2 linked regions of the Saccharobesus litoralis genome follow. The protein of the gene in region 2 interacts with the protein of the main gene of each other region in a pairwise test. Links are inferred from orthologs where the notes say so. Each region holds a gene or a part of one and is shown on either strand. Other genes may lie near its edges. The genes, in order: C2869_RS19305 and sucA.

The links.
Region 1: the proteins of sucA (region 2) and C2869_RS19305 interact in binary tests that used the Escherichia coli proteins (3 or more experiments, as listed by UniProt). The link is inferred for Saccharobesus litoralis from one-to-one orthologs.

Annotation. Positions count from the first base shown.
Region 1 is NZ_CP026604.1:5,104,918-5,120,488, reverse strand. Bases 6,265-9,161 are described here. They hold C2869_RS19305 (ABC transporter ATP-binding protein), read right to left. Parts: upstream 8,728-9,161; coding sequence 6,802-8,727; downstream 6,265-6,801. Other genes in these bases: C2869_RS19295 (formate/nitrite transporter family protein), read right to left, coding at 9,120-9,161; C2869_RS19300 (YheV family putative zinc ribbon protein), read left to right, coding at 8,847-9,047; C2869_RS19310 (TIGR02444 family protein), read right to left, coding at 6,265-6,792. In the rest of the region: xylA (xylose isomerase), read left to right, coding at 1-847; C2869_RS19345 (substrate-binding periplasmic protein), read left to right, coding at 1,195-2,061; C2869_RS19340 (hydrolase), read right to left, coding at 2,178-3,167; C2869_RS19335 (DUF3149 domain-containing protein), read right to left, coding at 3,601-3,747; C2869_RS19330 (peptidylprolyl isomerase), read left to right, coding at 4,001-4,771; C2869_RS19325 (hypothetical protein), read right to left, coding at 4,789-5,091; C2869_RS19320 (hypothetical protein), read right to left, coding at 5,127-5,456; C2869_RS19315 (HAD family hydrolase), read right to left, coding at 5,562-6,236; more of C2869_RS19310, read right to left, coding at 6,220-6,264; more of C2869_RS19295, read right to left, coding at 9,162-10,037; C2869_RS19290 (SlyX family protein), read right to left, coding at 10,054-10,266; C2869_RS19285 (WD40 repeat domain-containing protein), read right to left, coding at 10,267-11,199; C2869_RS19280 (FKBP-type peptidyl-prolyl cis-trans isomerase), read left to right, coding at 11,357-12,124; C2869_RS19275 (DUF3859 domain-containing protein), read left to right, coding at 12,364-12,795; C2869_RS19270 (hypothetical protein), read left to right, coding at 13,032-13,790; C2869_RS19265 (hybrid sensor histidine kinase/response regulator), read left to right, coding at 14,120-15,571. UniProt on the Escherichia coli protein: Genetic data indicate it may be involved in ribosome assembly or function.
Region 2 is NZ_CP026604.1:597,161-613,220, reverse strand. Bases 5,883-9,268 are described here. They hold sucA (2-oxoglutarate dehydrogenase E1 component), read left to right. Parts: upstream 5,883-6,251; coding sequence 6,252-9,068; downstream 9,069-9,268. Other genes in these bases: odhB (2-oxoglutarate dehydrogenase complex dihydrolipoyllysine-residue succinyltransferase), read left to right, coding at 9,071-9,268; C2869_RS02245 (succinate dehydrogenase iron-sulfur subunit), read left to right, coding at 5,883-6,124. Outside these bases: C2869_RS02270 (hypothetical protein), read right to left, coding at 1-1,037; gltA (citrate synthase), read right to left, coding at 1,252-2,532; sdhC (succinate dehydrogenase cytochrome b556 subunit), read left to right, coding at 2,914-3,288; sdhD (succinate dehydrogenase, hydrophobic membrane anchor protein), read left to right, coding at 3,282-3,629; sdhA (succinate dehydrogenase flavoprotein subunit), read left to right, coding at 3,630-5,396; more of C2869_RS02245, read left to right, coding at 5,414-5,882; more of odhB, read left to right, coding at 9,269-10,576; sucC (ADP-forming succinate--CoA ligase subunit beta), read left to right, coding at 10,747-11,913; sucD (succinate--CoA ligase subunit alpha), read left to right, coding at 11,916-12,788; C2869_RS02220 (response regulator), read left to right, coding at 13,217-13,597; apt (adenine phosphoribosyltransferase), read left to right, coding at 13,673-14,218; dnaX (DNA polymerase III subunit gamma/tau), read left to right, coding at 14,224-16,060. UniProt on the Escherichia coli protein: E1 component of the 2-oxoglutarate dehydrogenase (OGDH) complex which catalyzes the decarboxylation of 2-oxoglutarate, the first step in the conversion of 2-oxoglutarate to succinyl-CoA and CO(2).

The sequences.
Region 1 (15,571 bases), 4.5 Mb from region 2 along the record:
TAACCCTCACTTCCCAACGTTAGCGCGTGCCGGTGCTCAGCTTAAAATAGCGATGGACGCTACTATGAAGCTAAACGGTGAAAACTATGTATTCTGGGGTGGCCGTGAAGGTTACATCACGTTATTGAATACTAAGATGGAACGCGAGCAAGAAAACTTCGCACGTTGGTTACATATGGCTAAAGATTATATGCGCAGCCAAGGTTGGAACGGTACTTTCTTCATTGAGCCTAAGCCAATGGAACCAACTAAGCATCAGTACGATTTTGATACGGCAACTGTTGCTGGTTTCTTACAAAAGTACGATTTAAGCTTCGACGATTTCAAAGTCAACATTGAAGTTAACCATGCAACATTAGCTAGCCATACTTTCCAGCATGAATTACAAGTTGCTGCTGATAACGGTATTTTAGGTTCAATTGATGCTAACCGTGGTGATTACCAAAACAGCTGGGATACAGACCAATTCCCTAACAACGTTAACGAAACAGTTGAAGCTATGTTGGTATTCCTTGAAGCGGGCGGTTTACAAGGTGGCGGTGTTAACTTTGATGCGAAAACGCGTCGTGAATCAACTGATATGGAAGATATCTTCCTAGGTCACATCGGTGGCATGGACACATTTGCCCGTTCATTAATCATTGCTGACGAGATCATCAGCAAGTCTAAATACACTGAATTACGTAACAAGCGTTACGAGACTTTCGAGTCAGGTCAAGGTAAAGATTTTGTTGATGGCAAACTTACAATGGAGCAGTTAGCTGAAATTGGTGCTGCTGTCGGTGAGCCGGAGCAAATCTCTGGTAAGCAAGAATTGTTTGAAAACATCATCAATCAATATATCTAATTGATTTACAGGCTAGATTTTAGTTTAGCCCAATTTGTTATGCTTTCTAAAGCCCAGCTAGGTTTAACCTTGCTGGGCTTTTTATTAGCAATTAGTTATAAATTCAACCGTTCAAAACTTTTGAGTTAAGGTGCTAAGCTCAAATAAAGATTGCATTTTCTACAACTTCTCACGCCCATAAAACGCTCATCTCCTGCCAAGTTGGACTACAATTAATAGAGAGTAGCAGCATCGTTTAATTCTTAATGGTGGCAAATGACAAGGTAAGGGTTAATAAGTAATCCCTTTTTAATTGTGTTTAGTTAAGTGGGTTAGTCATGAATGGTAGATTAATAAGGTAAATTACAATGCATTTAATGTTCCGCTTACTGATGGTAATGAGTGCACTGCTAAGCTCAATTGTTGTAGCGGATGAACTCAGGTTATCAGGCAGTGACGAAAAGCGTTTTCCCAACTTAATAATCGAGCAAGCAATTAAACGAGCGGGGCATTCTTATCGCTATCCGGATGATAAAAAGTTCGTCAATATGTCACGTCGGTTAACGAATGCGCAAACTGGGGTTTACCATATAATGTGGACGCTAACCTCGAAAGAATATGAAGAATCCATGATCCCCATTCGAATTCCCATCTATCGAGGCATGCTGGCGATGCGAGTCGGGATAGTACGCAAAGACAGAGTCAATTTATTTGCTAACGTGAAAACATTGGATGATTTAAAACAGTTTAAAGCCGGGCAAGGTTCAAATTGGTCTGATACTTTTATTTTGCAAGCCAACGGTATTAAAGTGGTGAAGGAAGAAAAATACCCCAATTTATTTCCCATGTTAGAGGGCGGGCGATACGATTATTTTCCGCGCGGTATTCATGAACCATGGGCTGAAGTGGTGCGTCATGATGAATTAGAGCTGACAGTTGAGCCTCGTGTCATGCTGCGTTACGTTGCACCATTTTATTATTTTGTTAGTTTTAACTATCCAGAGTTAGCGCCGCAGTTAGAAAAGGTATTGTATAGTATGATTAAGGATGGTACTTACGAACGTATGTTTTTTGCCGATCCTGAAGTGAAAAATGCCCTTGAAAGAGCCAATGTGCAAAATCGCATAGTATTTGATTTGAAAAACCCTGAGCTATCACCACTTACCCCTTTAGATAAAAAAGAATTATGGTTTGATCCTGTTACTTATAAAGGTAATAACGGCGAGGATGAGTAATCTGTAAAAGGGCTTGCTATTATGCTAAACCCCAAAGTGAAGTAAAAAAGCTCACTTTGGGTATTATGAATTGCAACGTTAACAGAAGGTAATTGACTATAGTTAAAGCGAGAAGGCTATACACCGGTCAGGTGATTAGCAATATATTGCAGGCTGCGCTGCTCTAACCAGTATTCAACTTTTAACGGCGATTCACCGTTAACATAACCGACATGCCCACCAAATTCACTAAGCTCGTAAGTCACACGATGTGATAACTCTTTACTTGAAGGAATACAAGTTGCCGATAAAAACGGATCGTCCTTCGCGTGCAGTATTAATGTAGGACGTTGGATATAGCGTAAAAACTGTTTACCACTACACTTGTTGTAATAGTCTTGAGCGTTTTTGAAACCGTGCAACGGTGCGGTGACGGCATCATCAAAAGCTTCCAGTGTACGGATCTTGTCGAGTTGCTCGCGCTCTATTTGTACTAAATGGGATAAATCGCTGCGCAATATTTTACGGCTAAAAGTGGCTTTCATCATGTCTAACAAATATTTTTGATAAACCCATGAGAAGCCTTGGCGAATACGTTTGGCACTGGCGGCTAAATCTAACGGTGGGCAAATTGCCACACTGGCAGTAAACGCATTGTTAGGTGTTTCACCTAAAAATTTTACTAAGGCATTCGCACCTAGGCTGAAACCAATACAGGCTAAGCTTTGTTGCGGATATTGTTCCATTAACCATTGGCTAACAAAGGAAATATCTTGGGTTTCACCTGAATGATATAACCTGTGATTACGGTTAATTTCTTTGCTGCAGCCTCTAAAGTGCATGAGCACGCCGATCCAGCCTTTATCTCGAATGGCATTCATCATGCCTTTAGCATATGTGCTATCGATAGAACCTTCTAAGCCGTGTAACACCATTACTATAGGGCGAGAGTCGTCCTCAGTTGGTTTGCTCGTCCAAGCTAGGTCAATAAAGTCACCGTCGGGGAGTTCAAGCCGCTGTTCTTCCACGGGGCAATTTAACTTGTAACGGTCTACTTTCTGCCAAATGGTTTGTACATGACGGTTTCTAAGCCACCAAACGGGCTTAAACTGACTTTCTATGATCATGAATTGCTTATTCTTCTAAGAAAATGCGGATTGTTATCTTGCTTACAGTATTCCTATGTAGTTAGGACTTTGCAAGCGGTGAAGTGAAAAAAACTACATAGTCTTCTCGCTCGGGTCTTATGGTTCATTGTCGGCGCTTACTCGCCCCAATCACATAATAGAGCATATGCTCATGGGGTCTCGAAGCTTGACGGCTTTGCTTACATGGATGTAAGTACTTAGGTTTCGTCTGGAACTAGAAACCTGCCCCTAAAACCCGATCGCTTTGACTATCATTTAGCTGATGAATGGTGTTGCGGATGAAGTAAAAAAATGTAGCTAAGGATGTGGGGGGGGATCACATTTTCGTTTGCCTAAACAAAAGTCAACGTGTTTCCTTAGCTACATTTTACTCCAGTTTAAATGGTTGCTTAGATAGTTGTTTAGATGGCAGTTACTTGCTCTCAAGTTCACGCTCGGCATCATGTAGATGAGACATAAAGTACCAAACGTAATAGCTACATAAACCAATGACAATAGCGATACCTAGAATAGAACCCCAAACGACAGGATCTTTTAAAATTTCAGCCCAAACATTCATGATTGATTCTCCTCAGTTGTCTTGATTACACAATAGTTGAATAGGGGAGAAGATCCTTGATCTTAATCAAGTCTGATGGCGTGCTGATTCATAGCTAACCGCTATATTGATCTGGCGCAATTTTTTATTGATGCATTTTCTTGGTACAGCTTTATAGCCCAGCAGTTAGGCTGCTAGCGGTTACATTTTTTTACGATTTGGCCAATCTGAAGGTGGTACTATTTTTAAAGAGAAATTAGATAGAGTTAAAGCTATGCGGTGGCCGAGATTAACAATAAGTGGTTGGATATTATTAGGTTTGTGGCCCATTTTATGCGGTTCGGCACAGGCAACCGTGGTGATGTTTAAAACCAATATGGGTGATTTTGAAGTTAATTTATATGATGAGTCGGTACCAACCACAGTGAGTAATTTTTTAAGCTATGTGCAGCAAGGTCAATACGACAATACTATTATTCACCGCGCCATTCCTAATTTTATTATACAAGGGGGCGGCTTTTACCTAACAAGTGAAAATCAATTAACTGCCGTCTCACCTCATGCTGACATTGTTAATGAGCCTAAATTTTCAAATGTGCGTGGCACTATTGCTATGGCTAAACGAGCCGATGAAGCCAACAGTGCGAGTCATCAATGGTTTTTTAACATAGCAGATAATAGTGTTGTGTTAGATAGACAAAATGGTGGTTTAAGTGTTTTTGGTCAGGTTGATGCCCAAGGCTTGGCTATTTTAGATAAGATGGCGCAGGAAGCTATTTTTAACCTTGATGATAAGTATTTAACCAATACCCCGTTGCGTAACTACAGCGCCCAAGATGCGCAGGATGGGCAGACGATTACAACAACCAACTATATTGTTGTTGAAGCGGTTGTCGTGGTTAATAGTGAGTTAGCAACTTTGGATGGCCAGCAGCCTGTACGTAATGTGCTGCGTGAACAACAGCAGCAAACAACTCATAGTGGCGCTATTGCTTGGCTATTACTCTTGGTTACGCTATTTGCTGGCAGGCAGCGCTACATTTAGAGAAAGGTGATTGTGTATTAGTGTAAAGTACGCCATTGGCTTTGCAGCTGATTAAACGTGCTGGCGACTTGGTCGAAGTCACCTTGCTCGCAGCAAGCTTGTAGATGTTTATAAAGGCGAGTTAGGTTAGCCGCTAGTTTAGGACTTGCTTGGTGGTCTAATTTTTTATGTAATAAAAATAAAACCTTAGTGACTTTGTATGCGTCTTTTTGCTGGCACGCGTTAATGCCCACTTGATACATACGTACCAAGCGGCTAATCGGTGATTCAGCATGCATCTGGATCACATTATATTTATGGATCGCATTAGGCGGTGGCATCAGTCATTCACTAATGTTAAGCGATAACCATTGAATTAAACGCCAACCACTTCTTCAGCACTCAAATTTGCCTGAGTTTGTCTTGCCGCTTCTGGTTCTTGTTCAATTTGTTGCAGCGATTCTTGCAAAGCTTGCTGCGCTTGTCCCTCAGCTAAGGACTCAGCTGAAAGTGTATCTGTTGGTGCTTGGGTTTCAGCCACGGCTGGATCTTGCACTTGTTCAACAGATTGCGTTTCAGCTTCAATTTCTGCTACTTGCTCTTGCCTTTGTGTTTCAAGCTCGCGAACACGTTCTGCTTCGGCTGCTGCTTGTGCAGCAAAAGCCGCCGAGCCTGTCTCGCCCGGATAACCTACATTGTCTGGCATTGTACTACCCCTCAATAGTCCGAAAAATAGTATGGAATTTTTCGGTTAGCCTCATATCAATTATAGCTAATTTAAAACAATTGTCGCCTATCAATTGCTGGTTTTTTAAGCGTTTTGTGAAAAATCCAAACTGTCCAATAATGACAAGGCTTGATTGAGTGAATCATATCGTGCAAAAAGTTGTTTTTCGATTTCCGAGGTTATGGGTACCATATCCGGCACACAAAGCGTTTTACAGCCAGCGCGGATCGCTGCTAAACAACCCGGATTAGAATCTTCTATAACTAAAGTGTGTTCGGGTTTAACTTCAAGTTGCTGACAGGCCAGTAAATAACAGTCAGGCTCGGGCTTTTTGCGTTGAGTATTTTCCGCTGTGACTATGGTTTGAAATTGCTCTAAGCCAGCTAGGTATTGAAAGTTTTCCTTTACCGCACTGCGCGTACTCGATGTCACTAAGCCTAACTTTGGGGTTAATTGACGGCTTTTATTTAAAAAGGCTTGCGCCCCTGCTTTGACTAAAACCCCTTGTGTTTTTAATTCTCTGTATATCTCTGATTTACGTTTGATAAAGCGTGCCATCGGAAATGATTCTCCCCATTTGCGATGAGCCTGTTGATGGCAAACGTCTGTCACGATCCCGACAAACTTTAAATAGTCTTGATGAGTAAAGGTTTGGCCAAATTCTTGGGCGGCTAATATCCAACCTTGTTCTGCAATAATCTCGCTATCAAATAAGGTGCCATCCATATCAAATAGAATGGCGTCAATTCTTGTCTTCATTGTGCTTACTCCCAATTGTTGCGAGTTGTTTAAGGCAGTCTAGGTATTGGAGGTATAGGCCATCAGTTGTTTGCACTAGCGCTGGGTTCGTTTGTTGTTCAGCTAATAGCGTCAAGTAATTTTCTACCAAAGCGCTCTGGCTCTGATTAGGCGCCAGCATGGTGAGATCAGGGGCTAGCGTGTTGAGACTTTCGATAAGTAAAGCTTGCTCTTGTTGTTCCAACAGTAACTCACTTTGCAACAATTGCTTTTTTAATTGTGCGCGAGTGGTAGAGCTTAAATTACGGCTAATTGTTAATTGACGACGTAATTGGCGTAGCGGCTGTGTATGCTCACTACCAAAGTGATTAACCTTGTGATGTAGCGCTTGAATTAACCGAGTGTTGGCGTTAACTTTTTGCTGATCTAACAAGGTTAATAACAAGAGTAAATTAACATTGGCATTCAGTGCGTCTTGCATATATAGGCAGGCTTGTTGCACACCTTCTTGCTGATAAAGCGCGATACTTTGTTGCCAATAAGCTTGGACTGTTATATTTACCCTGTCAGAAACCATAATTTTGCGTTAGTTGAATTGATACTCGGCATCGAATGCTTGTTGCAATTCGTCTAACTCTTCCTCCGCTAACATCCACGTTTCTTCTATTTGTTCTAACTCTTGTTTTATTTGCGCTTGCTGGTCGAGCAACATAGTCAAATCGGCTTTGCGCGAGGCTTCATACAAACTAGTATCGCTGAGCTGGTTTTCAATATCGGTTAATTGACTTTGTAACTTGTCCATCGCTTTTTCTGATTTTTCTATCGTTTGCTTAAGTGGACGTGTTTGTTGGCGAAATTCAGCTTCAATTCGCTTTTGTTCTTTGCGAGATATTGCAGTGTCATTGCTGGTTTGGGTTTGTGCGGCTTGCTGTTTTTGCTCGCGGCTATCGTCACTTAACCATTTTTCATAATCGTGCAAATCGCCCGAAAATGGCTGAACCTCGCCATTATTCACGAGATAGAAGTCATCACAGGTCGAGGTCAAAATGTGTCTGTCATGCGAAACAATGATCATGGCGCCAGCAAAATTTTGTAAGGCTAAGGTTAAGGCTAAGCGCATGTCTAAGTCGAGATGGTTAGTCGGTTCATCCAGTAATAACAGGTTAGGCTTTTGCCAAACCAGCAAAGCCAAGACTAAGCGGGCTTTTTCACCCCCAGAGAAGTTGGCTACAGGGTCAAGTGCTTGATCACCTTTAAAGCCAAAGCCACCTAAAAAGTCACGCAGCTCTTGTTCTAGTGCACCATTGGCAATACGTGTGATTGCACTTAATGGTGAATCATCCGCGCGCAATTGTTCGAGTTGGTGCTGGGCAAAATAACCAATATTCAAACCGTGACCTACAGTCATCTCGCCCTGCATTGGCGTTAGCTGTTGGGCTAATAATTTAACTAAAGTCGATTTACCTTGTCCATTACGGCCGAGTAAACCAATGCGGCTACCCGGTACAAGATTAAGCTTGATGGTATTAAGAATGGGGGTGTCATCATAACCAACCGCGACTTGATTTAACGAAATTAATGGGTTGGGGTTTTTTTCAGGTTCACGAAACGCAAAGCTAAATTCTGAATCGACATGGGCTGGCGCTAAATCTTCCATTCTCGATAAGGCTTTTAAACGAGATTGAGCCTGTTTAGCCTTGGATGCTTTGGCCTTAAAGCGATCAACAAAAGCCTGCATATGGGCACGCTCGCGTTGCTGCTTTTCATACATGGCTTGTTGCAGCTTGAGTTTTTCCGCGCGTTGGCGTTCGAAAGCGGAATAGTTGCCCTTGTATAAATTGAGTTTGCCATGTTCGATATGTACGATTTGCTCGGTGACTTCGTCCAAAAATTCTCTGTCGTGCGAGATAAGGATGAGTGTGCCTTCATAAGATCGTAAAAACTTACTTAGCCAAATAACCGCATCAAGATCCAAATGGTTGGTTGGTTCATCCAGTAATAGTAAATCAGAGCGGCTGATCAGGGCTTGCGCTAAGTTTAAGCGCATGCGCCAACCACCCGAAAAATCGGTAACTTGTGATTGATGCTGATCTTGTGCAAACCCTAAACCATTCAGTAATTGGCCAGCCCGTGCGTGAATACTGTAGGCGTCAATTGCATCCATTTGCTGATGGACTTCAGCAATCTTTTTGCCGTCGTCTTGGGCTTCAGCTTGCGCTAATTGTTGTTGTAAATCACGATATTGTTCGTCACCATCAATCACATAATCTAAGGCAGATATGGCTAGCGCTGGAGTTTCTTGTTTTACATGACTAATGCGCCATTGCTTAGGAATAGCATAATCGCCGCTGTCTAATTGTATTTCCTGCTTAATAAGTGCTAACAAGCTGGATTTACCACAACCATTCTTACCGATAAGGCCGGTTTTTTGTTGCGGGTATAAAGTTAAGTCAGCTTTATCGAGCAGTACATTACTGCCACGCATTAGGGTAATTTGGTTTATGGTGAGCATTATTCGCTTGTATGTGATTGCAGATTAATAAAATGTTCAATTCGCGCTATGATACGCGCTCGCTGGCCATATCCCAAGCCAGAAATAGACTTAGACCTAATTGAAAAGTATAGATAACCATGAAACAGAAAAAACGCTTTATCGCCGGTGCCGTTTGTCCACAGTGTTCAGCTCAAGATTCACTGATGTTGTTTTTAGAAAACAATGTAGAGAAAGTGGAATGCGTTGACTGTGGTTATACCAAGAGCAATACCGACAACAAGGTTAAACAAGCTAGCAAACAAGCAAATGATGTGATTGGGATATTTAAGCCGGAATAAGGGGCGTTTCAATTAAAGTGTAAGTTGAGGTGCCCAAAGTAGGTACTTTAAGCGAGCCTCGACTTACAAAAACTAATCACTGCTACCTATCTGTGATTGACGGATATGACCATAGTTTAATACCGCAACGAAAACACTACCGCCTAATAAATTACCTAAAAAGGTTGGCCAAATAAAATTAAGCACGCTGGTAAATGGCATGTTTTGGTTGACAAAATAATGGGTAAACATTTCTACCGAACCGGCAATAATGTGATGTAGCCCAGCTAAACCAATTAAAAAGGTTACAATGAAAATACTGGTGATTTGGCTAAAAGTAGAATGGGTTGAAAGTACAATCCAAGCGCCTAATGCCATTAGCCAGCCTGCAAGTACAGAGCTAACAAAAATATCGGCAGTGGAGTAGCTAAGTACGTGATTAGCTATGATCTCATAGCCTTTAGCTGCATGAATAATGCTATCAGCGCGCGCCAGTAACAAAGAGGCAAAAATACCGCCGATTAAATTGCCGATAGTGACCACAGTCCACAATTTAAGTAATCGGGAGAAAGGCGCCTTTTTATCAAGCACAGGATACAAAGAGGTTGCCGTGTGCTCAGTAAAGAGAGTTGTCCGGCTTAATATACAAAGAACAAAACCCAGTGGATAAACTAAGGCTAATCCTAGATTAAGCGGGAATTCAAACTGGTACTCATGGTGCATTTTCGCCATTAACGCAACGGCCATCGCGGTAAAACATAAAATCATACCGGCGGCTACAGCAGATAAACCCAATGAAAGTAATGGGCGTGACAACTGCTCCATGCCTTCACTAATGGCATTTTCCAGAATATCGTCAGGGTGGCGAAAGCATTCGTCATTGCGTTTTACAATTACCGATACGTATTCTTGGTTTTCTTGTTCGCGCTCTTGGCCTCGTTTCGGCTTAGCAGTAACAGTAGAGCTTAGCTCACTGCCATCTGGCGCTAGAATTTTTTTAGGTTCACTCACAACTCATCTCAATTGGTTAGTAATGGGGTGGGGGCGCTTCTTGTGATTGTGGTATGACTGCGTCCGGTTGTAAAGTCGTAAGTCGTTGTGCCAACAGGGTAAGTTGTTTTTTTAGAATTAACATTTCTTCTTGTTGGCTAGCTAATGCTGCATTTAGCTGTTCAATCGTATCTTCTTGAAAGCTGACTTTAGTCTCTAATTCTTCGACGCGGCGTTCGAGTTCGCTCATTTAGTACATCCAATCTTCAATTATTGCAGCTGAACTAGCACTTTGTACGTGCCGAGGTTTAGCCATAAATCGCGCGGAGTATATCACTGCTGAGGGCGGTTTGGCCTTAGCTTTTGGGGTAACGAGTAAGGATTTTAGGTTTTTTCCGCTATTTACCTGCCAAATATCCAAATTTCGACTGGTAGTGGCCGTTAATAAGTGTGGATCAGTGTTAGAAAATACCGCATCTGTGTATAGAGGTTGATGCTGGCTAGATTGTAATTGCACATTTTTTTTGCCACTGGCCGGCTGCCAAAGAGTGGCTGTGCCTTTGCTGTCGGCACTAAACGCGATGGAGGCATTGTGATTTAATGCGACTTTAACTACGCGATGTGGGTGCACAAAACGGCTAAGAATATGACCATCTTGTGTACGCCAAAAATAAGCAAGGTAATCGCTACCGCCACTGAATATAAACTGACCATCGGCCGACATCGCTATACTATTAACTGATGCTTGATGGCCAGTAAATGTTAATTGCCGGTTAGTTAAGCGATTGATCACGACTACTTGGCCATTTTCCAGCGCATAAGCAATCACATTACCATTGTGACTAACGGCAATGTCACGAATAAGACTGTTAGACACTTGCCACAGAGCTAAATTATGGCCAGTTTTGTTGTCCCATACTGCAATTTGCTGGCGCGAGGCGGTAACACTAATCGCATTGTTTGCAGAAATTTCAGCAATATAGATATGATGCCTTTCTTTTTTAGAATGTGTCCATATATATAAAGGCTGGCGCTGGTTGGTATCCCATAGCGTAGCGCCAGTCCCTATTTCTGAGGTAAGCAATAGCTGACCATCTTGGCTCAATTGGCTTTCAATTAAGTTAGTCTGTGACAAGGTCCATTGCTGTTTTGCTTGGTCGGCTGGCGGTGAGCATGCGCTCAAACTCAGTACGATTGCGCTAATAAAAGTAAAAAAGCGGTTCAAGGCAAGGTTACGACTTGGTTAACTGAACAAGATAGGGTTATTATACTGCGCTTCGTACGATTGGCGATAATTAAGTAATTGTGCGTAAACACTCAAGTATTTGGAGAATAATTACATGAATAAGTTAGCGAGTGCCTGTGCAATTGCAGCCGCACTAACATTGGCCGCTTGTGGTGCAAAAAAAGAAGACACTGCAGCAGCACAAACCGAAACTAAAAAGCAAGAGGCGATTAATTTGCAAACTGATATCGAAAAACAATCTTATGGCTTGGGTGTTAATATTGCGACTAACATCAAGCAACACGTAGAGCAATCTAACGAAATGGGTATTGCGTTAGACCAATCTTTAATCGCTAAAGGTTTTGCACAAGGTCTTGAAGGTAAAGCGCAATTAGAAGAAGCTGAAATTCGTGAATTGCTTACTGCTTTACAACAAGCTCAACAAGCTGCGCATCAAAAGAAGCAAGAAGCTGATCAAGCTAAGCATAAAGACGAAAGTGCGGCTTTCTTAGAAGAAAACAAAACTAAAGAGGGCGTAAGCGTTACTGAATCTGGTTTACAGTATCAAGTTGTACAAGCTGCAGATGGCGACAAGCCAGCGGCAGAAGACACAGTAACTGTTCATTACACAGGTACGTTAATTGACGGCACTAAGTTTGATAGCTCAGTTGACCGTGGTCAACCAGCTAGCTTCCCACTTAACCGTGTTATTAAAGGTTGGACTGAAGGTTTACAGTTAATGTCTGTTGGTTCTAAATACCGTTTCTTCATTCCTTTCGATTTAGCTTATGGTCCAAACGGTACGGGTAACATCCCTCCATATGCTGCGTTAATTTTTGATGTTGAGTTAATCTCAATCGAAAAGGCTGAAAAAGAAGGTTAATTCTTTTTTACCTGCTTTAAAAAACCGGTACTGACTGAGTTAGTGCCGGTTTTTTGTTTTGTAGCGCAGTATTTATTCATAATGACTTTCTATAAATTTTTATACTAGTCTCTGCATCTCGATGAAAGACTTAGTGTAATTAAACTAGTATCAACCCTTCGACTGCTTCGCGCTCAGGGTGAAGGAAGTCGGAAATAGTTAAATAGAATCATTCCTCTGATAATTTTGAGAGTTTAACTTTGTCCAAACTAAAATCTGTTTTTACTATTGTTAGCCATGGCATCTATACCAAGTGGGATGAACGTAGCAAAGCCTTACCTAAAATTCGTAATTTTACTACTCAAGTACCTGCTGAAGAAGACATAGAGTTTGGATTTATTTTAAATGCCCAAAAAGCCAAAGGCAAAAAGCTCGACTTCACTATATTTCACCCTAATATCCCAGATGAAGATGGCGATATTATGCCGCCGTTTACTGGCAGTGTGCATGTGCGCAACAATAATTGGGATTTTTACTTGGGCGATACCCTCTGGTTACCATTAGAAAACAAGCAAGGGGATTGGCGTATGGTTATTGAGCACAATGGACAGATTATCGCGGAAAAAACCTTTAATGTAGCCCTAGAGCAACCTAATAACGAAGCCATGTTTTGGAAAAGACGAGGGTTTTAAGTGTTATATTGCACTGATAGCTATTCTGACCTTTCGCTGTTAGTGCGCTGAGTGTAGCTGCTCATTTAACCTCGAAATCATAACTTTCAACCTAACTTATTTTTATTATTCTTTGGTAACTTGTAGTGTTGCTAAACTTTACCGTTAAGTTCAAATGCTCAGTACTGTGAGTTGAACTAAGTAATGAATACAGTGTCGTATTCAGCAAAACACATAAGTTAATTGGAGTAACTAACATGGTTTATCGTACTTTGTCAGCTGTATTGCTTACTTTACTGTTTCCTGGCCTGATCCACGCCAATGGCTTAGATGATTTGCGTAAGCAATTGGCTTTGCTACAAGGTTTAACCCCAGTCACCGCCTATATTGAAGCTAGCTATCAACGTGAGCGAGACGAGTTTACCACTGAAGGCTCGACTCAACTCACGGTGCAAAGTAATGAGCATGGCTTTAGTTTACATTATGCGCCAACTATCACGGCCAGTCTGCGCCAGGAAATGGCAGTTAATACCGACGATGTAGACAATCCAGCACAAAAGCGCCCAACCATGACTGCTATTAAAAGCAATAGCGAAGTGGACTATTTTCAAATGCTAAGTGCCGCAACAGGGTTATTGCAAACATTGAAACATGCGACTTTAATAGAAGAAACTGTGACTGAATATCAGGGAAAACCGGCTCGTTTGTTGGATCTCGCTTTACCGGTTGAGGCAATTATACACGACAAAAAATTTCGCTCTTACGTGAAAAGTTTCGATGCAAGTTATCAAGTTTGGATGACAGAGCAAGGTGTGCCATTAGAGGCCAAAATGCAATTTTCAGGACATGGCCGAGCTTATTTGCTATTTAGTCTTGAGGGCAGTGGTGCGAATACTGAGCGTTTTCAGTTGGTGAACGATAGATTAGTGCAAACCTATACGGAAGGGCATTTTTCTAGCTCATCCATATTTGGCGATTTTACCAACCAGCGAATTAGGAAATTAGTTATCCAGTAAGCAAAAAACGCAAGCGGCTGCTATTAAATTGAGTTAGTTTGTAACTAAAGCTGCCTAATTATCCCCCCTATCTTTTTTCGCGGTTCGTAAACTGGCGAACGTGGCAATTATCCCTAATACTCAACTATAGTCAAAGCGATCAGGTTTTAGGGGCAGGTTTCTAGTTCCAGACGAAACCTAAGTACCTACATCCATGTAGGCAAAGCCGTCAAGCTTCGAATCCCCATGAGCATATGCTCTATTATGTGATTGGGGTGAGTAAGCGCTGACAATGAACCATAAAGCCTGAGCGAGAAGACTATAATAAAGATTACTATGTTGGGGGGCCTATGCCAAATAGCGACTGTTCAAGTCGCCAAATTCACTATCATTCGGTGTATTTGGCTAAGCATAATGCTATGGGGATCAGTTTAACTTGCCAGTTAAGTCAACCCGCAACGGGCACCTCTTGGCTGGTTGGCAATGTTGGCAATATGGGGATAACCGCTACCACCGGCAATCATGTTGTTGGCAATATGAATCAGGTTGAATTATGTAAGCAATGCCAGCAAAATCCGATTGATATTCATCTTGAATCGCATAGCCAACATCTTAATTACACTTCGACAGAATGGCTCAAGCCGTTGCCTGCAGCGCCTTATGTTAATGCCAATATTGATTTTTTAGAGCGTTTTAAAGCCGCCGCCGAGGGCACTAACCTTGGTGTTTGGGATGTGCAGTTTGAACGTGTGGTTGATGAACAAGTTGATTACACAAGTTTGTTTTTCACTAGTACTAAAACGTTTTTTTCTGAAAGTTTTTTATCTTGCCTTGGCCTAGAAAATAAAAACATTGGCGACTGGCAGCATATTAAACGGCTTTTGCACCCCGATGATTTACCTTTGTTTGAATCTTTTCTAACGAATCATATAGAGTTTGAAATGCCCTTGTTGTTTGAGTGCCGTATTCATTGCCGAGGGCTAGATTATCAATGGTTTGAAATAAAGGGCAACACGGTACGGGACGAGATCGGCCGGCCAATTAGAATGACTGGCAGTATTCAAAACTGTACAGCGCAAAAAGAAATGTTGCTCAGTGTGCTTGAATCGGAAGAGGCTAAAAAAATGGCCTTAGAAGCAGCAAAAATTGGTGTTTGGACCGGTAATTTACTGGATAGTACGTGGACATGGGATGCTAGAGTAGATGCTATTTTTGAATTCACTGAACAAGAACGAGGAGATTTACAAGCGTGGAAAGCACGCTTGCATCCAGACGATGCTGACAATGTAATTAACGCATTAAATGAATCGTTAGACCATGCCATTCCTTTTGAAGTGGAATATCGCATTATTACACCGACGAATAAAACTAAATATATTGTTGCGAAAGGCCAAGTTTCGCAAAATGTGTTTGGCGATCTGGTTCGTATTGACTGTATTTTGTATGACAACACGGTAGCGGTGATCGCCAAAACTAAATTAGAAGAAATTACCTCAGAGTTGGAAGAACGGGTTAAGCAGCGCACCAAAGAATTAGAAGCCTCGCGAGATTTAGCCGAGGTTGGCAGTCGGACTAAATCACGATTTTTAGCTATGATGAGCCACGAAATTCGTACCCCAATGAATGGGGTTATTGGTGCGTTAGATTTAGTTGAGCAATCTAACTTAAATATCGAGCAGCAAGAACTTATATCCACCGCAAAAAATTCCGCGCTAAATCTAGTAGCTATTCTCAATGATATTTTGGATTTAAATAAGATTGAAGCGGGCAAACTTAAGTTAGAAACCGTGGATATGTCGATT
Region 2 (16,060 bases):
GCCGCTGCATTGGATTTGGCTAATTCAACTTCTGTTAACAGTTGATTGGCTTTGTCAGCAATAGCGTCAGCCTGATCTTTCATTGCAATATTGCGTAAATCACCTAACTGCATAGCCGATGCTATCGTATGTAAATTATTTTCTGCCGCAATTAAGTATAACTCGTAGCTAGTTTTTTTCGTGCTAGCGAGCTCTTTGTAAGCTTTATGCAGGTGTTTTAAGTGAGCAATTTCAAACTTAACTTTATCAACGGCTGTTTTAATCGCTTCTTTGGCGCGAGGATCCGCGCTGATCACAGCATCCGCAGTATTTCTTGCATTCACTAAGCCTTGGAAGGTTCTTGGTAATGCGTCATCGATTTTGGCTTTTTTGTAACTGGCAATTTGTTCGTTTAATTCGTTAAGTTCTATATATTTGACAGTTTTAACTTCTAAAGCGAGTAATTCAGCAGACATTTTTGCTTGTTCTTTAGTCGCTCTTTCTATTTCACCTTCGGCTATATCTTTTACCATTCCATCAATTTCATTATTTAATTTTTGAAATGTTTTTGGATAGATTTTAGTTACGTTCAGTTGTTTTAGATAATCGCGTCGAGAAAATACGTCGCCTAGGATTGTTTTAGCTGATTCTCTTATCTTCTTCGCTTTATTTAGTTCACTTTCTGCAGTCGCGACTAATTTGATGATTTCTTTTTTAGCTTCGAGTGCTTCCTCTTCTTCGCTAGTGAAAATATTCAGTAATGAGCCGCCGCCTTTAGCGATATCGTCATACTCTTCCATTGCATCTTTAAATTTCTTTTTAGCTAAAGCCAAGGGTTTTGGCGCGAAATAGCTTAAATCATTTAAACTATCGTCTGCTAATTTGACTTTAAAACCATCTAATACTTCGCGTGCTTCGTTTAAATATTTTTGTTTGGCACTTTGTTGAGTTGAATTTGAAGCAGCAGCCGATGAACTGGCAGAATTTTTAGATGTACTTGAACAAGATACAATAAGTACAGCGGCTGACAGGGCAACTGCGGTTTTGGCGATCCTCATACTGGCTTTCCTTTAAATTTTAATAGCGAAGAAACTGGATATGTATAAGGTGAGGATAGCGATATTTTGCTATTTTTTCAATCTACTATGAGTGATGAAATCCGCATAAATCACACGGAAAGTCGTTGATTTGCTGTTAACTTGTAGTTAAGTGCTAAAAAACAAAAAGCCACTTATTAAAGTGGCTTTATTGATTGGGGGTCAGTAAAACGCTTTACTTTTCGATTGGTTGAAAATCGCGCTTGTCTGAACCTGTATACATTTGACGAGGACGACCAATCTTAGCACCTGGTTGAGAAAGCATCTCGTCCCAGTGAGAGATCCAGCCAATAGTACGAGATAATGCAAAGATAACAGTAAACATGCTAGTTGGAATACCGATAGCTTTTAAGATAATACCTGAATAGAAGTCAACGTTAGGGTATAACTTCTTCTCTACGAAGTATGGGTCTTCTAAAGCAATCTTTTCTAACTTCATTGCTACGTCTAATAGTGGATCATCAATACCTAATGAATCCAATACTTCGTGACAGGTTTCACGCATAACTTTAGCGCGTGGGTCGAAGTTTTTGTATACACGGTGACCGAAGCCCATAAGACGGAAAGGATCACTCTTGTCTTTCGCTTTAGCAACATATTCGTCGATGCGATCAACTGAGCCAATCTCTTCTAACATAGTTAAACAAGCTTCGTTAGCACCACCGTGCGCTGGACCCCATAAAGATGCGATACCAGCTGCAATACATGCATAAGGGTTAGCACCAGAAGAACCAGATAAACGAACAGTTGAAGTAGAAGCGTTTTGCTCGTGATCAGCATGCAATGTGAAGATACGATCCATTGCCTTAGCAACAGCAGGGTTGATTTCGTAATCTTCAGCTGGAACAGAGAACATCATGTTTAAGAAGTTTTCTGAGTAGCTTAAGCTGTTTTTAGGACCAACAAACGGTTGACCAATGCTGTACTTGTAACACATTGCTGCGATAGTTGGCATTTTAGCCACTAAGCGCTTAATGCAACGCTTACGTTGGTCAGGATCTGAGATGTCTAAATCGTTGTGATAGAAAGAAGATAAAGCACCTGTAACCGCACAAAGCATAGCCATAGGGTGAGCATCACGGCTGAAACCGTTAAAGAATGATGCTATGCCTTCATGAACCATAGTGTGGTTTTTGATGATAGAAACGAATTCTTTGTACTCTTCGCTAGTTGGCGCTTCGCCATTCATTAGTAAGTAACATACTTCTAAGTAATCAGCTTCAGTCGCTAATTGGTCGATTGGATAACCACGGTGTAATAACACACCATTTGCACCATCGATGTAAGTAATAGCTGATTCGCATGAACCTGTTGCTAAAAAGCCTGGATCAAAAGTGAAGTAACCGTGCTTACCTAAAGTACGTATATCAATTACGTCTTGGCCTAGAGTTCCTGAGTAAATTGGGAGTTCGACTTCTTTCCCATCAACTGTAAGGATGGCTTTCTTGTCAGCCATAGCTGCTCTCCTTCCGAAAGAGTTATCATGATTATGATCGGTACACATCAAACATAGGGTAATTTGCTTGCATGTACCTAAGGTGTAATTATTAAACTGCAAAAAACGTCAATAATCAATTTATAAGCTGGCGAACAGTGTATTAAAGCGGCTAATGGTAAAAATAGTCGTCATTCAGCAAATGAATGCATTTTTTGGCGTTTAAATTGTATTTATTGGCATGAATGCATATACTTTTCATCCGTTGAAGTCAGCTCGAAACTTCAATAAAAATAAGCATTAACGATAGGCGATTTGCCTGACCAATTTTTTCGGCTCAGCGCGCTTATTGTTATACGACACAACTATAAAATTGCTCAGTTGAGACGAGTGGGAAGAACTGTGAAAAAGCAAAGACCTGTCAATCTAGAGCTAAATACGATTAGCTTTCCGGCAAGTGCCATCGCTTCTATTTTACACCGTGTATCCGGCGTTATCATGTTTGTAGCCATGGGGTTATTAATGTGGGCGTTCGCGACGTCATTATCTTCACAAGAAGGTTTTGATACGGTGAAATCAATTTTCGATACCTTTATCGTTAAATTTATTATTTGGGGAACAATCACAGCATTGCTTTATCATATGCTGGGTGGCTTTCGCCATTTAATTATGGATATGGGTTACTGGGAAGAACTTGAATCAGGTAACGCGAGTGCAAAAGCCACTATCGTTTTAACTGTTGTTCTTTCGATTGGTGCAGGAGTATTAGTATGGTAACTAACGCAGCAACTTTAGGACGCAGCGGAGTCCATGATTTCCTTATTATCCGCGCCTCTGCCTTAGTATTGGCAGCATATGCAATATTCTTGTTGGTTTATTTATTTTCTAACCCAGGATTAACTTACCAAGATTGGTCTGAGTTATATTCTGGTGTTGGTATGAAAGTCTTCACCATTATTTCCTTGTTTGGCTTGTTAGCTCATGCATGGATCGGTTTATGGCAGGTTTTAACCGACTATGTTAAATGCGCTCGCTTACGCATGTTCTTACAGTTTGTATTGAATATTGCTGCATTGAGTTACTTTGTAACTGGTCTTGTCGTATTGTGGGGTGTTTAAGTGAGTATTACTGTTAGAGAATTTGACGCCGTTGTTATCGGTGCCGGCGGTGCAGGTATGCGCGCTGCTTTATCTATTTCTGAATCAGGCCAATCTTGTGCTTTGATTTCTAAAGTTTTCCCAACTCGTTCACATACCGTATCTGCGCAAGGTGGTATTACTGTTGCTTTAGGCAACGCCCACGACGATAACTGGGAATTCCACATGTACGATACCGTAAAAGGTTCTGATTTTATCGGTGACCAAGACGCTATCGAATATATGTGTAAAACGGGTCCAGAAGCTATCATCGAATTAGAGAATATGGGTTTACCCTTCTCACGTTTCGAAAACGGTAAAGTTTACCAGCGTCCATTTGGTGGTCAGTCTAAAAACTTTGGTGGAGAGCAAGCGGCTCGTACAGCAGCAGCTGCTGACCGTACAGGTCACGCTTTATTGCATTGCTTATATCAGCAGAACGTTAAAAACCAAACTAAAGTATTCAGCGAATGGTATGCATTAGATTTAGTTAAAAACCAAACTGGCGCTGTTGTGGGTTGTACTGCTATCTGTATCGAAACAGGTGAAGTGGTTTACTTTAAAGCCCGTGCAACAGTACTGGCTACAGGTGGTGCAGGCCGTATTTTTGCTTCAACCACTAATGCGCATATTAACACTGGTGATGGTGTGGGTATGGCTGTGCGTGCAGGCGTGCCTATGCAAGATATCGAAATGTGGCAATTCCACCCAACCGGTATTGCTGGTGCTGGTGTACTAGTAACTGAAGGTTGTCGTGGTGAGGGTGGTTACCTTCTAAATAAAGATGGCGAACGTTTCATGGAACGTTATGCGCCAAACGCTAAAGACTTAGCGGGTCGTGACGTTGTTGCTCGTTCAATGATGACTGAAATCCGTGAAGGCCGTGGTTGTGATGGTCCTTGGGGTCCACATATCAAGCTTAAGCTTGACCATTTAGGTAAAGAAACATTAGAAAGTCGTTTACCTGGCGTTTGTGATTTATCTCGTACTTTCGCACATATTGATCCGGTTGAAGAGCCAATTCCAGTTATCCCAACTTGTCACTACCAAATGGGTGGTGTACCGACCAATGTTAATGGTCAAGCATTCACTGTGGATGCTAATGGTAACGACCAAGTTGTTGAAGGTTTATTCGCAGTAGGTGAGATTGCCTGTGTATCTGTACACGGTGCTAACCGCTTAGGTGGTAACTCATTATTGGATTTAGTTGTATTTGGTCGTGCTGCTGGTAAGTACTTAGGTGAGTACCTAGCCGATACACAAGAAGGTGTTGCAGCAAGCGCTTCAGATCTTGAACAAAGCTTATCTCGCTACAATCGTTGGGAATCAACAGATAAAGGCGAAGACCCGTTCCAAATCCGTAAAGACTTACAGCAATGTATGCAGCTTAACTTCTCGGTATTCCGTGAAGGTGATGCAATGGCTACTGGTCTTGAAGAGCTTAAAGTTATCCGTGAGCGTCTTAAATCAGCACGCTTAGATGACAAATCTAGCGACTTTAATACACAACGTATCGAGTGTTTAGAATTAGACAACTTGATGGAAACTGCATACGCAACAGCCGTTGCCGCAAACTTCCGTACAGAGAGCCGTGGTGCACATAGCCGCTTCGACTACCCTGAGCGTGATGATGCTAACTGGTTGTGTCACACTATTTATAACCCTGAGACGGAAAGCATGTCTAAGCGTGATGTTAATATGACGCCTAAGCATCGTGAAGCTTTCCCTCCAAAAGTTAGAACATACTAATTGGGGAGCGCTGGCAAATGAAACAAGTTTTTTCAATATATCGCTACAACCCTGATGTTGATGCTAAACCAAGAATGCAAGACTACACGTTAGACTTGCCAGATGGTCAAGACATCATGGTATTGGATGCTCTTCTGTTAATCAAAGAGCAAGACCCAACTTTATCGCTACGCCGTTCATGTCGTGAAGGTGTATGTGGTTCAGATGGCGTTAACATGAATGGTAAAAACGGCTTAGCTTGTATTACGCCTTTATCTGATTTAAAGGGTAAGAAGATTGTTATTCGTCCATTACCAGGTTTACCTGTTGTTCGTGACTTAGTTGTTGATATGACTCAGTTCTTTACACAGTATGAAAAAGTTAAACCTTTCTTGATCAACGATGACAAGCAACCACCTGCGCGTGAGCATTTGCAGTCAATTGAAGATCGTGAAAAGCTTGATGGTTTATACGAGTGTATTTTATGTGCTTGTTGTTCAACATCTTGTCCATCATTTTGGTGGAACCCAGACAAATTTATTGGCCCTGCCGGTTTGCTAGCTGCTTACCGTTGGTTGGCTGACAGTCGTGATACGGCAACTGAAGAACGCTTATCTAACTTAGATGATGCATTTAGCGTATTCCGTTGTCACGGTATCATGAACTGTGTAAATGTATGTCCTAAAGGCTTAAACCCGACCAAGGCAATTGGTCATATTAAGTCTATGCTGCTTAAGCAGGCTGTTTAGTATTAATTAAGTTCGTTAGAACTTAACTTTCTGAACTACTGAATAGCCGTTCTTAGTTAGCTGAGAATGGCTATTTTTTTACCTAAAACCTTAAATTGTACAACTTACTACGGTAAAGGAAACAATAATGCACTATGGCAACATGCAAGCCTGGCTAGAATCAACCCAGTTAGCCGGTGCCAATGCCACTTACGTAGAAGAATTATACGAAAGTTATTTGACTGATCCGCAAAGCGTAGATGCCGACTGGCGTGCTTTGTTCGATCAACTGCCCAAGGTTGAAGGCGTTGACGTAGAAACTAAGCACTCTGAAGTGCGAGAAGATTTTCGTCAAGCTGCCAAAAATACCCACCGTAAACAAGTTGTTGTTCAAGCGGAAAGCTCAGATGAAAAACAAGTAAAAGTTTTACAGCTGATTAACGCATTCCGTTTTCGTGGCCACCAACATGCTAACTTGGATCCACTTGGTTTATGGAAGCAAGAGCGCGTACGTGATTTAGAGCTATCTCATCATGGCCTAACACAAGAAGACATGGATAAAGTCTATAACGTTGGCTCACTTAAAGTTGGCGCAGAAAAGCTACCACTACGTGATATTCACAGCGCGTTAGTTAAAACGTATTGTGGCTCGATTGGTGCAGAATACATGCACATTACTTCAACTGATGAGAAGCGTTGGTTACAGCAGCGTTTAGAATCGGTAAAAGCAACGGCGAATTTAACAGCTGATGCTAAGAAGAAGCTTTACAAAGAGCTAGTCGCGGCAGACGGTTTAGAGAAATATTTAGGTTCTAAATTCCCTGGAGCTAAACGTTTCTCGTTAGAAGGTGGCGATGCATTGATTCCTATGCTTAAGGAATTAATTTCGCGTGCAGGTGCGCAAGGTGCAAAAGAAGTCGTCATTGGTATGGCGCACCGTGGTCGTTTAAACGTATTGGTTAATGTATTAGGTAAAAACCCTTCGGTATTATTTGATGAGTTTGCCGGTAAATTTGATAAAGGCAATGGCTCAGGTGATGTTAAATATCACATGGGTTACTCGTCTGATTTCGCCACGCCAGGTGGTGACGTTCACTTAGCATTAGCGTTTAACCCATCTCACCTAGAGATTGTAAACCCTGTGGTTATGGGCTCGGTACGCGCACGTATGGATCGTCGTGGTTGTACTGACGGAACTCAAGCCTTGCCAATTACCATTCATGGTGATTCTGCTATTGCAGGTCAAGGTGTAGTGCAAGAAACGTTTAACCTTTCGCAAACACGTGCTTTCCAAGTTGGTGGTACGGTACGAATTGTGGTTAACAACCAAGTTGGTTTCACAACGTCTAATCCTGAAGATACGCGCTCTACTCAATATTGTACTGATATTGCTAAGATGGTTCAGGCGCCAATTTTCCACGTTAATTCAGATGATCCTGAAGCGGTTATTTTAGCAACGCAAATTGCCCTTGATTTCCGCAACACCTTTAAGCGTGATGTTGTGATTGACTTAGTTTGTTATCGTCGTCACGGTCATAACGAAGCTGATGAGCCAAATGCAACGCAGCCATTAATGTATCAAAAAATCAAAAAGCACCCTGTGCCGCGTGAAATCTATGCGCAGCAATTGGCAAACGAAGGCTTATTTGACGAAAAAGATGCAAAGAAAGCTATCGATGAATATCGAGCTGCGCTAGACCACGGTGCTTGTGTTGTCGAAGAATGGCGTCCTATGATGGAGCATTCAGTAGATTGGTCTCCATATGTTGGCAATGATTGGGATTCTCCGTATGACGCTTCTTTAACACTTGAGCAAATTACCGATCTAGCGAAAAGAGTGTCTAGTTACCCAGAGGACGTAACACCGCAATCTCGAGTTAAGAAAATTTATCAAGACCGTCAAACTATGGCCGCAGGTGATAAGTTAATTGATTGGGGTTTTGCCGAGACGTTAGCTTATGCTTCATTAGTTGAAAACGGTACGAATATACGTATTACCGGTCAGGATGCAGGCCGAGGAACATTCTTCCATCGTCATGCGGTTATTCACGATCAAAAAGACGCTTCAGGTTATCAACCTCTACAAAATGTTGATAAAAAGCAAGGTCGCTTTGAAGTTTATGATTCAGTATTGTCAGAAGAAGCGGTATTGGCGTTTGAATATGGTTATGCAACAGCGGAACCAACATCACTTGTTATTTGGGAAGCGCAATTTGGTGACTTCGCCAACGGTGCTCAAGTCGTAATTGACCAGTTCTTGTGTTCAGGTGAGCAAAAATGGGGGCGCTTATGTGGCTTAACATTATTGTTACCACATGGTTATGAAGGCCAAGGCCCAGAGCATTCATCTGCCCGCTTAGAACGTTTCTTACAACTTTGTGCTGATCACAATATGCAAGTGTGTGTGCCTACGACTCCGGCTCAGGTTTTCAATATGATCCGTCGTCAACACATTCGTCCTGTACGTCGTCCATTAGTGGTTATGTCGCCTAAGTCGTTATTACGTCATCCAGCAGCAACGTCAACTATGGAAGAACTAGCTTCTGGTATTTTCCATGATGTGATTGATGAAATCGATGTTTTGGAAACAGAAAAAGTGGATCGTGTTGTTTTCTGTAGCGGTAAAGTTTATTACGACTTGCTAGATGCCCGTCGTAAGAACGAGTTAAATAACGTTGCGATTGTGCGTATCGAGCAGCTTTATCCGTTCCCTCATAAAGAGATGGATGAAATTATCGAAAAGTATAACCATGTTAAAGAGTTTGTTTGGTGTCAAGAAGAGCCACAAAACCAAGGTGCATGGTACTGTTCGCAACATCACTTCTGGAATTCAATTCCAGCCGGTGCCAACTTAACTTATGCCGGTCGCGAAGCGTCAGCATCACCAGCAGTAGGTTATTTATCAGTTCACAATGTTCAACAAAAAGCATTAGTAAAAGATGCATTAGGTCTTAAGGAAGATTAATCATGGCTGTTGAAATTAAAGTTCCTGTATTGCCTGAGTCAGTTGCAGACGCAACCATCGCGACTTGGCATGTTAAAGTTGGTGACAAGGTTAGCCGTGATCAAAACTTGGTTGACATTGAAACTGACAAGGTCGTTTTAGAAGTCGTAGCGCCAGAAGATGGTGTTATTGGCGAAATTAAATTCGCTGAAGGCGAAACAGTTTTAGCCGAGCAAGTCATTGGTTTGCTTGGTGAAGGTCAAGCGGAAGCAGCTGCACCAGCAGCAGCTCCACAACAAAATACTCAACAAGAAACTCAACAAGTAGAAGGTGAGACGGTGGAAATTAAAGTTCCTGTATTACCCGAGTCAGTAGCAGATGCAACCATCGCTACATGGCACGTTCAAGCTGGTGAATCAGTATCACGCGATCAAAACTTAGTCGATATTGAAACCGATAAAGTTGTACTAGAAGTTGTTGCACCAGAAGACGGTGTATTAGCGGAAATTTTAGAAGATGAAGGTGCAACGGTTACAGCTGAGCAAGTCATCGGTCAATTAAAAGCAGGTGCAGCTCCGGCAGCGGCAGCTCCAAAAGCTGAAGCAGCGCCTTCTGCGTCTGAAGATAAAGGTGATGCATTAAGCCCATCGGTTCGTCGCGCATTAGCTGAAAATGGTATCAGTGCAGAAGAAGCTTCAAGCATCAAAGGTTCAGGTGTTGATGGTCGATTAACTAAAGAAGATGTTGAAGCTTACGTTAAGACTAAAGCATCTGCTCCTGCTGCAAAAGCACCAGCAGCACCTGCTGAAGTCGCTGCGGTATTAGGCGATCGCACGCAAAAACGTGTTCCAATGACTCGTTTACGTAAAACGATTGCTAATCGCTTGTTAGAAGCTAAAAACTCTACGGCTATGTTGACGACTTTCAACGAAGTAAACATGAAACCTATCATGGATATTCGTAAAAAGTACAAAGACTTATTCGAAGAAAAGCATGGTGTACGTTTAGGCTTTATGTCTTTCTTTACCAAAGCGGTAACTGAAGCGCTTAAGCGTTACCCTGCGATTAATGCTTCAATCGACGGTGATGACATTGTTTATCACAACTATTTCGATGTCAGCATGGCTGTTTCTACACCTCGTGGTCTTGTAACACCTGTATTGCGTGACGCTGACCAATTAGGTTTAGGTGAAATTGAAAAAGGCATTCGTGAATTAGCCCTTAAAGGCCGTGATGGTAAATTAACCATGGACGATATGACCGGCGGTAACTTCACTATTACTAATGGTGGTGTGTTCGGCTCATTGATTTCTACGCCAATCATTAACTTGCCTCAAACAGCTATCTTAGGTATGCATAAGATCCAAGAGCGCCCAATGGCAGTTAATGGTAAGGTTGAAATCTTACCTATGATGTACCTAGCTTTATCTTACGACCATAGACTGGTTGACGGTAAAGAATCAGTTGGCTTCTTAGTAACAATTAAAGAGTTATTGGAAGATCCAACAAGACTTATCTTAGATATTTAAGTCCTATTCAGGGCGGTGATAGTTACTATCACCGCCCTTTTGCATTCTAGGCTTGTAGAATGTAACAAAATCGCTATCTTATCGGGTTAGACTATCTAGGCAATTTGGCGCACTTTGCCACAGATAGTAAGACCAAATAATCAAACACTTCTAAATAAACGGAAAATGTCATGAATTTGCATGAGTATCAAGGCAAGCAGTTGTTCGCACAGTACGGACTACCTGTTTCTAAAGGTATTGCTGCTGAAACGCCTGCAGAAGCAGTCGCTGCAGCTGATCAATTAGGTTACGACAAATTTGTTGTTAAAGCTCAAGTACACGCTGGTGGCCGCGGTAAAGCGGGTGGCGTTAAACTAGTTGAAACTAAAGACGAAATTAAAGCTTTTGCAGAAAAGTGGTTAGGTAATAACTTAGTTACTTATCAAACAGACGCAAATGGTCAGCCTGTAAGCCGTATCTTAGTAGAAGACGTTGCTGACATCGATCGTGAATTATATTTAGGTGCGGTTGTTGACCGTTCTACTCGTCGTATCGTTTTCATGGCCTCTACAGAAGGTGGTGTTGAAATCGAGAAGGTTGCTGAAGAAACGCCAGAGAAAATCTTAAAAGCAACTATCGATCCATTAGCCGGTGCACAACCTTACCAAGGTCGTGAATTAGCGTTCAAACTTGGCTTAGAAGGTAAGCAAGTTTCTCAGTTCGTTAAAATTTTCTTAGGCTTAGCTAAATTATTCAAAGAAAAAGACGTTGAGTTAATCGAAATTAACCCATTAATCACTACAGGCGCTGGTGATTTACACTGTCTTGACGCTAAAGTTGCTATCGACAGTAATGCTGTTGGTCGTCACCCAGACATTAAAGAAATGCACGATCCTTCACAAGAAGACGCGCGTGAAGCTGACGCAGCTAAGTGGGAATTAAACTACGTTGCTTTAGACGGTAACGTTGGTTGTATGGTTAACGGTGCTGGCCTTGCAATGGGTACTATGGACATCGTTAACTTAAACGGCGGTAGCCCAGCTAACTTCCTAGATGTAGGTGGTGGAGCTACTAAAGAACGTGTTGCTGAAGCATTTAAGATCATCCTATCTGACGCAAACGTTAAGGCTGTATTAGTTAACATTTTCGGTGGTATCGTTCGTTGTGACATGATCGCTGAAGGTATTATTGCAGCAGTTAAAGAAGTTGGCGTTGAAGTACCAGTTGTTGTTCGTTTAGAAGGTACTAACGCAGAAGCCGGTCGTGAAGTTTTAGCTAACTCAGACGTGGATATCATTGCAGCTCCAAGCTTACAAGAAGCTGCTGAATTAGTTGTTAAAGCTGCAGCGGAGGCCTAATAATGTCTGTTTTAATCAATAAAGATACTAAAGTAATCTGTCAAGGTTTCACTGGTTCACAAGGTACTTTCCATTCAGAGCAAGCTATCGCTTATGGTACGCAAATGGTTGGTGGTGTGACGCCTGGTAAAGGTGGTCAAGTTCACTTAGGCCTACCAGTATTCAACACTGTTGCTGAAGCGGTTGCTGAAACAGGTGCTGACGCGTCTGTAATCTATGTTCCAGCTGCTTTCGTTAAAGATTCAATCTTAGAAGCGGCTAATGCTGGTATTAAATTAATCGTATGTATCACTGAAGGTGTTCCTACGCTTGACATGCTTGACTGTAAAGTTAAATGTGACGAGTTAGGTGTACGTTTAATTGGTCCTAACTGCCCAGGTGTTATCACTCCTGGTGAATGTAAAATCGGTATCATGCCTGGTCACATTCACTTACCGGGTAAAGTTGGTATCGTTTCACGTTCTGGTACTTTGACTTACGAAGCTGTTAAGCAAACGACTGACGCTGGTTTTGGTCAATCGACTTGTGTTGGTATTGGTGGTGACCCAATTCCTGGTACTAACTTCATCGACGTATTGGAAATGTTCCAAAACGATCCAGCGACTGAAGCTATCGTTATGATCGGTGAAATCGGTGGTACTGCAGAAGAAGAAGCAGCTGCTTACATTAAAGAAAATGTAACTAAGCCAGTTGTTTCATACATCGCTGGTGTTACTGCTCCTCCAGGTAAGCGTATGGGTCATGCTGGCGCTATCATCTCTGGCGGTAAAGGTACTGCTGATGACAAATTCGCGGCATTAGAAGCAGCAGGCGTTAAGACTGTTCGTTCACTAGCTGAGATTGGTAAAGCGTTAGCTGAGAAAACTGGTTGGTAATTTGTAGGGCAGAATTTATTTCTGCCAATTGCATACTTTCGAGTATGGCTATGCAGGTGTAAAACCTGCACTACAAGTGATACGTTTTCATAATGATTTTAAAAGGCGGCAAGCATAAGCTTAGCCGCCTTTTTTATTAGCTTGTCATGGATCTTTCGCGCCAAACTGCTAACATAGCGCGCAAAAATTGATGGAGATCAAATTATGGGTCATCACGACGACGTTAAAACTGAAAAAGTATGGCAATTTTTTGCTGCGTTAGCCACGTTAGCATTACCTCTATTGCCAGCAGTTTTAACTTGGATCAATCATCTTAGTGCATAAAACGCTATAATACGGTTGAATTTACTTTGAACTAAATCAACCGTATTTAGTCTAAAAGCTTACCTAATAATTATATTGCAGTAACATGCGTAGGGAATAAAGACATGTTGGTATTATTGATAGACGACAATCGAAAAGTAAGACAAGAAATTCGCGATTACTTATCTTCGCAATCACACCAAGTGGTTGAAGCTGATAATGGGCTTTCCGGTTTATCTAAGCTGAAACAGCACAAATTTGATATGGTTATTTCTGATCATATTATGCCTATTATGGATGGCATCAAATTTTGTGAAAATGCCCTGCAAAAACACTTGGTTAGCGCTAAGCAACTGCTTGTATTGTCTACCAAAATCGAACCCTTTTTAGAAAAAAAATTATCCAAGTTAAACGTCAGTTTATTAAGTAAACCGGTTCGTAAAGAATTATTGCAGGATAAAATCGATTTACTCGATTCCTCGTTAAAGTCAGATTCAGTCGCTTAAATTACCTTTGTACCTTGCATTTATTTGGCAATTTGTTTTAATGCTGGCATTCAAATTATAAGCCGCTTTTGCATAATGAACGATGCAGTATTAGCCAATATTAAGGCTAGCATTACTACTATCCCTGATTATCCCAAAGCTGGGATCATGTTTCGCGACATAACCAGCTTGATCCAAAATAACCAAGCGTTTAATCAAACCATAGATTGTCTTGTTGCTCAGTTTCAAGATCAAGGATATACCAAAGTTTTGGGTGCTGAGGCACGCGGCTTTATTTTTGGGGCGGCATTAGCCCATCGTTTAAATATTGGCTTTATTCCAGCGCGTAAACCGAATAAGCTGCCTAGAGAAACGGTTAGTCAAGAATATCAACTTGAATACGGTACAGATGCATTGCATATTCATAAAGATGCGGTATCTAGTAATGACAATGTTCTGGTAGTCGACGATTTGATAGCAACGGGTGGCACAATCATTGCGGCTATTAATCTAGTTCGTCAGCTAGGCGCAACTGTGACAGATGCCGCTTTTGTTGTCGCGCTACCTGATTTAGGTGGTGAAGATAAATTGACAGCGTTGAACGTCAAACCCTTTAGCCTTATCTCCTTTGAAGGCGAGTAAAATTAATGAGTTATCAAGCCCTTGCTCGAAAATGGCGGCCACAAATATTTGGTCAGTTAGTTGGCCAAACCCATGTCGTCACTGCGTTATCTAATGCGCTAAATAACGACAGATTACATCATGCTTATTTATTTACTGGCACACGAGGTGTGGGTAAAACCACTATAGCGCGTATTTTTGCTAAAAGTCTGAATTGTATAAACGGAGTGACAGCAGAGCCGTGTGGACAATGTCAGAATTGTGTGGCAATAGAGCAGGGCCGTTTTGTTGATTTAGTTGAGGTTGATGCTGCGTCTCGTACTAAAGTTGAAGATACACGAGAAATTTTAGATAACGTACAATATAGCCCGAGCCAAGGTCGTTACAAAGTTTATTTAATCGATGAAGTGCACATGCTGTCTCGTCACTCGTTTAATGCTTTGCTGAAAACCTTGGAAGAGCCACCTCCGCACGTTAAGTTTTTACTCGCCACGACCGATCCACAAAAGCTACCTATAACTATATTATCGCGTTGTTTGCAGTTTAGCTTAAAGGCGCTGACGGCTGAACAAATTCAGCAACAATTAGCCCATGTACTATCGGCGGAAAACTTACCTTTTGAACCTGCAGGCATTACACAATTAGCCAATGCCGCTAATGGTAGTATGCGTGATGCATTAAGTTTGACAGATCAAGCCGTAGCTCAGGGTAATGGTCAAGTTGCTGAGTCAGTTGTTAGAACTATGCTTGGTATGCTTGATGAGCACCACATAGCCGCTTTACTTATGGCGGTCACATCTGGTGATTTTAGCCAAGTTATGGCGGCAATCGAACAATTATCGTTAGCAGCGGTAGAGCCGGAGCAAGCATTATTAGAGTTAATTAATGCTTTTCATCAAATAGCTTTGGTTCAAGTTTTACCGAGTTACAGTGGGTTAAATCCGGCATTAGAGCGCGAATTAACTTCACTTGCTCAACAGCTTAATCCTGAATTAGTCCAGCTGTATTATCAAATATTGTTGGATGGTCGAAAAGATTTGCCATTTGCGGCTAATCCACGTTCAGGACTTGAGATGACGTTATTGCGAGCGTTATCCTTTACGCCAGTTAATGGTGTTGCTCCGTCTGTGATAATTAATGAACAGCCAGCGAGTCTAGTTGATAACTCACAGTTAAATACACAAGAAAAAAAAACAGCTGAGTTAGGTCCGTCATCAAACAAAGAAGCAAACGCAAACCTTGATGTAGTTGATGTAAGTGTATATGTCGATGACCCGCAAGCCACTAACCAACAGAAAAGCTTAAACGCGAATAAAAATGCTAGTTTGGAAGTGAGTGCGGAAGCCTCTAAAGAACAACAGCTAGAACAAGCGTTCTCTCAAAGTTCGATTATTGCAGAGTCTAGTCTTGAATCGGCAACTGAACCTAATGTTGTTGACGGCGAACCCAATGTCGGCCTAATGGTTGAAGATCATTTAGGAATGGCGATGGCCTCTCAGTTCAATGATGATGCTTATGAGCCTGATCACAATGCTGCCTACGCTCAGCCAATGACGGCCAATGAAAGAGCTTACAGGCTCGATGATTTAGCCGCGCAACAAACTCAAATTGAAGCGTTAGCCGCCAGTCAAGGCTACCAAGAGTTCGCAACCGACCCCAGTGTTAATCGTGAATATAACGAAGGTGAAAATCAACCAACTGGGGATAAATCTATTGCACCTGACATAGGTTCGGAAGTACAGGTTGAAGAACAACCTAATGAATCACAACATACAGCAGCAGAATTAAACCCAGAATCAAGTATAAGTGACAGCTTTGATGTTTTTGGCGCATTACAAGGTATAAGAGCGCAAAAAGAAGCGC